2 linked regions of the Pelosinus fermentans DSM 17108 genome follow. Each later gene encodes a partner of the first gene's protein in a complex. Links are inferred from orthologs where the notes say so. Each region holds a gene or a part of one and is shown in the gene's direction. Other genes may lie near its edges.

Region 1 (3,227 bases):
ATGAATTGAATATCAGTAGCTCCTGCTGCTTTTGCTTCTTCTATTAGGGAGAGCCAGCGGTGATGAGGTACGAGATCCAATTCCTTGCGTGAAGGGCCGCTTTCGGAGTAACAGTGTAAACACTTGCTGTTGCAGGCTGCTGTTAGTTCTAACCACAGAAACTCAAGTTTTGCGGGGGAATCTGGCAAGGAGCGCTCTGGCAAAGAAGCAGAAGATGTTTCGTCAAAGAATCCTAAATCTTTTTGTTCCAACTTATTTAAGAAATTCATGTATTGTGTGCTTTCGGCAGACGACATATCCCAAAGATCCTCCAAGGCGTTGCTTTGACAGGCACTGAGTAGCCCGGCTGCACTTTGGTTAATGGAATGAACCTTTCCCGTTTTAAAGTCGTAGATTGCAGCACGAACAGCACCTTTCACTAATTTGCAGTGTTTTTGTAAGTTATAATACAACAGATCAGCCTCCTTTTATGGTGGATTTATTACATAATATGCAAAAAACGGTATCTTGGTGTGTGTCATCTTTCAAAAAAAACAATCGGATGTTGACAAAAAATAAGATTACATATATAATTAATAACGTTGTTGATGACAGTTAAATATAATATGCGGAAGTAGCTCAGTGGTAGAGCATCGCCTTGCCAAGGCGAGGGTCGCGAGTTCGAATCTCGTCTTCCGCTCCATAGAAATATTGAACTCGGCAGTTATTGCTGGGTTTTTTGCATATATCTTGTTTTTGTTATTTACTTATGGTATCATATGGGGTATGACATTCTAAAGTGTAGTGATTTATGTCTAAAGTAAGGAATTTATTTGAACTAACATAGAAAACATGTTAAAAATGGTAATACTATTTTTGGCGTTACACATAATGTCGCCAACTAATTACATAGGGAGGATACAATACGAAATGAAAGCAACAATGGAGAAAATAGACAATCATAAAGTGGTCTTTGAAATTGAAGTACCTCAAGTGGAAGTAGCAAAAGCAGTTGAAAAGGCATATCGTAAATTATCTAATAAAGTAAATATTCCGGGGTTCCGTAAAGGAAAAACACCTCGTCGCATTTTAGAAATGCATATTGGTAAAGAAGCTCTATTAGATGAAGCTTTTGAAATCATGGCTAGCCCTGCGTATGCTCAAGCTCTTGAAGATAATAAAATTGAACCAGTAAGCCGCCCTCATATTGATGTCGTTACTTTAGCAGAAGATAAAGATTTACTTTTTAAAGCTACTGTAGTGGCAAAACCAGAAATTACTTTGGGACAATATAAAGGATTGAAGATTGCTGCAGCAGTAGAAGAAGTTACAGAAGAAAAAATCAACGCAGAAGTGGAAACCATGCGCAATAGTCATGCCAAAATGGTAGTAGCAGAAGATGCAGTGATTGAAGACGGTGATTTTGCTATTATTGATTTTGAAGGATTTGTAGATGGCGTAGCTTTCCCTGGCGGAGACGGCAAAGCCTATCCGTTGCAAATTGGTTCGAACACTTTCATTCCTGGCTTTGAAGAACAAGTAATTGGTGCAAAAGCCGGTTCTGAAATTGATGTAAATGTAACCTTCCCTGCGGAGTATCATGCTGCTGATTTGGCAGGCAAAGAAGCTGTATTTAAAGTAAAAGTTCACGATGTAAAACGCAAAGAACTGCCAGCATTGGATGATGAATTTGTTAAAGATGTAAGCGATTTTAATACAGTAGAGGAATTAAAGGCTGACATTAAGAATAAATTAGAAAAGGCTGCTAGTGAAAAAGCGGATCGTGATTTCCGTAATGAAGCTATTAAGCAAGCAGTGGAAAATGCCACAGTGGAAATTCCAGATGTTATGGTGGAAGACCGTATTTCAAAAATGATCGAAGATTTAGGTGCCAACTTAGAAAGTCGCGGAATGAAGCTGGATGATTATATGAAGTACATGAACACAGATTTAACAGCATTACGTCAAAATTATCATGAATCAGCTGTAGCGAATGTTAAAACTGATTTACTGCTGGAAGCTATTGTAAAAGCTGAAGCATTAGAAGTAAGTCATGAAGAAGTTGATGCTGAAATTGCTACGATTGCTAAAGGATACGGTGCAGAAATCGAAGATGTAAAAGCGATTATCAACGGACAAGGAAAAATGTCTACTGTATTTGATTCCATATTACGTAAAAAAGCAGCTCAACTGATTATTGACAGTGTAGAAAAAGAGTAATAGAATAATAAATCAATAGAGGTGTTATGCTATGAATTTTGTACCAATAGTAGTAGAGCAATCAAGTCGTGGGGAACGATCCTATGATATTTTTTCCAGACTTCTAAAAGATCGAATTATATTTATTGGTGGTCCCATTGATGATAATGTGGCAAATCTTGTCATTGCCCAATTACTGTTTTTGGAATCGGAAGATCCTGAGAAGGACATCCATGTGTACATTAACAGCCCAGGTGGCGTAGTGACAGCTGGATTGGCTATCTATGATACCATGCAGTATATTAAACCAGACGTTTCTACCATTTGCCTTGGTTCAGCGGCAAGTATGGGAGCTCTTTTGCTTACTGCAGGTGCAAAAGGAAAGCGTTATGCACTTCCGTATGCCCGTATCATGATTCATCAACCTTTGGGTGGAACCCAAGGGCAGGCTACCGATATCGAAATTCATGCTAGAGAAATATTGCGACTTAGGGAACTTCTTAACGGGATTCTTATTCAACACACTGGACAGACAAAAGATAAAATTGAGCATGATACAGAACGTGATTTCTTTATGTCTGCAGAGCAGGCTAAGGAATACGGTCTGATTGATGCTGTAGTTGTCCGTGGAGAAAAACGTCATGAAAGTCCCAAATAAAGAGGTGATATAGTATGTTAAAATTTGGGGATGACAAAGGTCAACTCAAATGTTCTTTTTGCGGTAAGTTGCAGGAACAAGTTAAAAAGCTGGTAGCTGGTCCTGGTGTATACATTTGTGATGAATGTATTGAGCTGTGTAATGAGATTATTGAGGAAGAACTAAGCGGAGAGATTGATATTGAGCTTCGTGATGTTCCAAAGCCTAAAGAAATAAAAGATATTCTTGATCAATATGTAATTGGTCAGGATGCTGCTAAAAAAACATTAGCTGTAGCGGTGTATAACCATTATAAGCGTGTTAATTTTGGCAGTAAAATGGACGATGTGGAATTGCAAAAGTCCAACATTGTAATGCTTGGACCAACTGGTAGTGGTAAAACACTGCTGGC
Region 2 (3,230 bases), 2.3 Mb from region 1 along the record:
CTTAATCAAGTTCCTCTTTTTTATGGAGAAAATATATATTTTAGAGTGTAAAAACACTGAAACGCGAAGATACGAAGAAATGCAAAGAACACGAAGGGATATGTTTATTTTCTAATTCTTCGCATCTTCGTGTTTAAAAGTATTATTTTAGTCTATGAAATTTCTTTGACAAAAGTTTGGAAAGTGATATAATTACCTTCGGCTAGCAATAAAATTAATATTTTTCTTTAAAAAATTACAGAATACGGAAAAAATGATACGCCTGGCAGCGTGGTCATAAAAAAAGCCTGCAAATATAGAGAAAATATGAATTTATTGAGATATGTTTGTTGACATTGCCTTTGGGTAATGATAATATATTAGAGGGCCAGTGAGAAATGACTGGTTTGCTAAGTAAGGGAGTGAACAGTATGTCGCTCGAGAAGCTGAAGATTGCTAAAAAAATAGTCGGTGTTAAACAAGTCACCAAAGCGGTTGAAAAAGAGCTGGTGCAAGTTGTATATATTGCACAAGATGCTGAACAACGATTTGTAGAAACTCTGCGAACATTGTGTGAACACAAAAATGTGGCAGTAGAAGTGACACTTACTATGGCTGAATTAGGAAGTGCCTGTGGCATTGAAGTTGGTGCGGCAGCAGTAGCGGTTTTGAAATAAACGCAACCATGTTAAATGTTTTGCCTTAAACTCATAAATTTGAGGTGAAATTTTTATATAATCATTCTAAGATAATTTGGAAGGGGGTGTATTGAATGCCAACAATTAATCAATTAGTACGTAAAGGTAGAGAGTCGCTTATAGAAAAATCTACTGCGCCTGCTTTGAAGGAATCTCCGCAAAAGCGTGGTGTATGTACAAGAGTATATACAACTACTCCTAAAAAACCAAACTCTGCACTTCGTAAAGTAGCGAGGGTACGTTTAACAAATGGTATTGAAGTTACTGCCTATATCCCTGGTATCGGTCATAACTTGCAAGAACATAGTGTTGTGCTTATCAGAGGTGGTAGAATCAAGGATTTACCGGGCGTACGTTATCACATTGTTCGTGGTGCATTAGACACTGCTGGCGTGCAAAAACGTAGCCAAGGAAGATCGAAATATGGTACCAAACGTGCGAAAAAGTAAAAATTAATTAGATAACCCTGGAAAAGGAGGGGACAATATGCCAAGAAAAGGACCTGTTACAAAACGCGATGTATTGCAAGATCCAGTATACAATTCTAAAATTGTTACTCGATTTGTAAATAAAGTAATGCTAGATGGTAAGAAAAGTGTTGCTGAAAATATTGTATATGATGCATTTGATATTATCCGGGCTAAAACCGGCAAAGATCCTTTAGAGGTTTTTGAAACAGCAATGAAGAATGTTATGCCAGTTTTGGAAGTGCGTGCTCGCCGTGTTGGTGGCGCAAACTACCAAGTACCGATCGAAGTGCGTGCGGATCGTCGTTTGTCACTTGGGATTCGCTGGTTGGTGAATTACTCAAGACTGCGCGGTGAAAAAACCATGCGTGAAAGATTAGCGGCTGAATTAATTGATGCATCCAATAATACTGGTGCAACAATTAAGAAAAAAGAAGATACACATAAAATGGCTGAAGCCAATAAAGCTTTTGCGCATTATCGTTGGTAAGATTTTAAGGTTTCTTAAACAGTAAGGAGTGATGATAGTGGCCAGAAAATTCTCGCTTAATAATACTAGAAATATCGGTATTATGGCACATATTGACGCTGGCAAAACCACTACGACTGAACGTATACTGTTTTATACTGGCAAAGTACACAAAATTGGGGAAGTGCATGAAGGCGCTGCGACAATGGACTGGATGGTACAAGAACAAGAGCGGGGTATTACAATTACTTCTGCAGCTACAACTTGTGAATGGTCTGGACATCGTATTAATATCATTGACACACCAGGACACGTGGACTTTACCGTAGAGGTAGAACGCTCGCTCAGAGTGTTAGACGGAGCTGTAGCTGTATTTTGCGCTAAAGGTGGCGTAGAACCGCAATCAGAAACTGTTTGGCGTCAAGCTGATAAATATGGTGTGCCTCGTATGGCATACGTAAATAAAATGGATATTCTTGGTGCTGATTTTTACCGGGTTGTCGATATGATGAAAACTCGTTTAGGTGCAAATGCTGTGCCGGTTCAACTGCCTATCGGTTTGGAACATGGTTTCAAAGGATATGTAGACTTGGTGCAAATGAAAGCTGTTGTTTACACTGATGACCTTGGTAAATTCAGTGAAGCTGCTGAGATTCCAGAAGATATGCAAGATCATGTTGCTGAGTACCGTCAGGGTCTTTTAGATGCTGTGGCAGAAAGCGACGATGAACTCATGATGAAATATCTTGAGGGTGAAGAATTTACATTAGAAGAAATCAATACTGGTATTCGTAAAGCAACGATTGCTTGCAAAATGACTCCTGTATTATGTGGTTCTTCTTACAAAAATAAAGGCGTGCAGCCATTATTGGATGCGGTTATCGCATACATGCCGGCGCCTACTGATGTCCCTGCTATTAAAGGAATCAACCCTGATACAGAAGCAGAAGATGAACGCGCAGCAGATGACAGTTTGCCATTTTCAGCTTTAGCTTTCAAGATTATGGCTGATCCTTATGTAGGTAAACTGGCATTTTTCCGGGTATACTCCGGGGAGCTTTCTTCCGGGTCTTATGTATATAATTCCACTAAAGGTAAGAAAGAACGTATCGGACGTATCCTGCAAATGCATGCAAATCATCGTGAAGAAATTGAAAGAGTATACACAGGCGATATTGCTGCTGCAGTTGGATTGAAAGATACAACTACTGGGGATACTCTGTGTGACGATAAAAACCAAATTATTCTTGAATCCATGGTTTTCCCTGAGCCAGTTATTTCTGTAGCAGTGGAACCTAAAACCAAGGCTGACCAAGAAAAAATGGGTATTGCACTACAACGGTTAGCAGAAGAAGATCCAACATTCCGCGTGAATACAGACCAGGAAACCGGTCAAACCATTATTGCTGGTGTTGGTGAATTGCATTTAGAAATTATCGTTGACCGGATGCTTAGAGAATTTAAAGTGGATTGCAGCGTAGGTAAACCTCAGGTTGCTTATCGTGAAACCATCCGCAAAAAAGTGAAATCTGAAGGAAAATTTGTTCGTCAGTCTGGTGGTCGTGGTCAATACGGTCATTGCTGGCTGGAAATTGAACCTTTGGAGCCAGGTCAAGG

What was found.
Region 2: the proteins of tig (region 1) and rpsG are in contact, whole or in part, in a crystal structure (PDB 3GTY), measured with the Thermotoga maritima proteins. The link is inferred for Pelosinus fermentans DSM 17108 from one-to-one orthologs. Residues at the interface, in WP_004081061.1 of Thermotoga maritima: Glu122, Val124, Val129, Leu130, Tyr133, Glu188, Gly259, Ile262, Tyr263, Glu266, Ser270, Glu273, Gln274, Glu277, Arg308, Gln311, Ile312, Ser315, Tyr316, Glu325, Arg329, Arg336, Leu363, Phe366, Trp367, Arg373, Leu377, Arg381, Leu384, Glu387; in WP_004081843.1 of Thermotoga maritima: Lys34, Lys52, Lys55, Glu59, Arg62, Gln63, Glu66, Asn67, Lys69, Val71, Arg95, Ala109, Lys110, Lys111, Gly112, Arg113, Pro114, Glu117, Glu121, Ile124, Ala125, Tyr127, Asn128, Asn129, Thr130, Gly131, Lys135, Asp139, Arg142, Met143.

The regions. Positions count from the first base shown.
Region 1 is NZ_AKVN02000001.1:1,854,243-1,857,469, forward strand. The notes cover bases 160-3,054. They hold tig (trigger factor), read left to right. Parts: upstream 160-909; coding sequence 910-2,199; downstream 2,200-3,054. Other genes in these bases: FR7_RS08220 (radical SAM protein), read right to left, coding at 160-452; clpP (ATP-dependent Clp endopeptidase proteolytic subunit ClpP), read left to right, coding at 2,231-2,836; clpX (ATP-dependent Clp protease ATP-binding subunit ClpX), read left to right, coding at 2,851-3,054. In the rest of the region: more of FR7_RS08220, read right to left, coding at 1-159; more of clpX, read left to right, coding at 3,055-3,227. UniProt on the Bacillus subtilis protein: Involved in protein export. Acts as a chaperone by maintaining the newly synthesized protein in an open conformation. Functions as a peptidyl-prolyl cis-trans isomerase.
Region 2 is NZ_AKVN02000001.1:4,161,078-4,164,307, reverse strand. The notes cover bases 1-2,898. They hold rpsG (30S ribosomal protein S7), read left to right. Parts: upstream 1-1,163; coding sequence 1,164-1,634; downstream 1,635-2,898. Other genes in these bases: fusA (elongation factor G), read left to right, coding at 1,672-2,898; rpsL (30S ribosomal protein S12), read left to right, coding at 752-1,126; FR7_RS19215 (L7Ae/L30e/S12e/Gadd45 family ribosomal protein), read left to right, coding at 378-656. In the rest of the region: more of fusA, read left to right, coding at 2,899-3,230.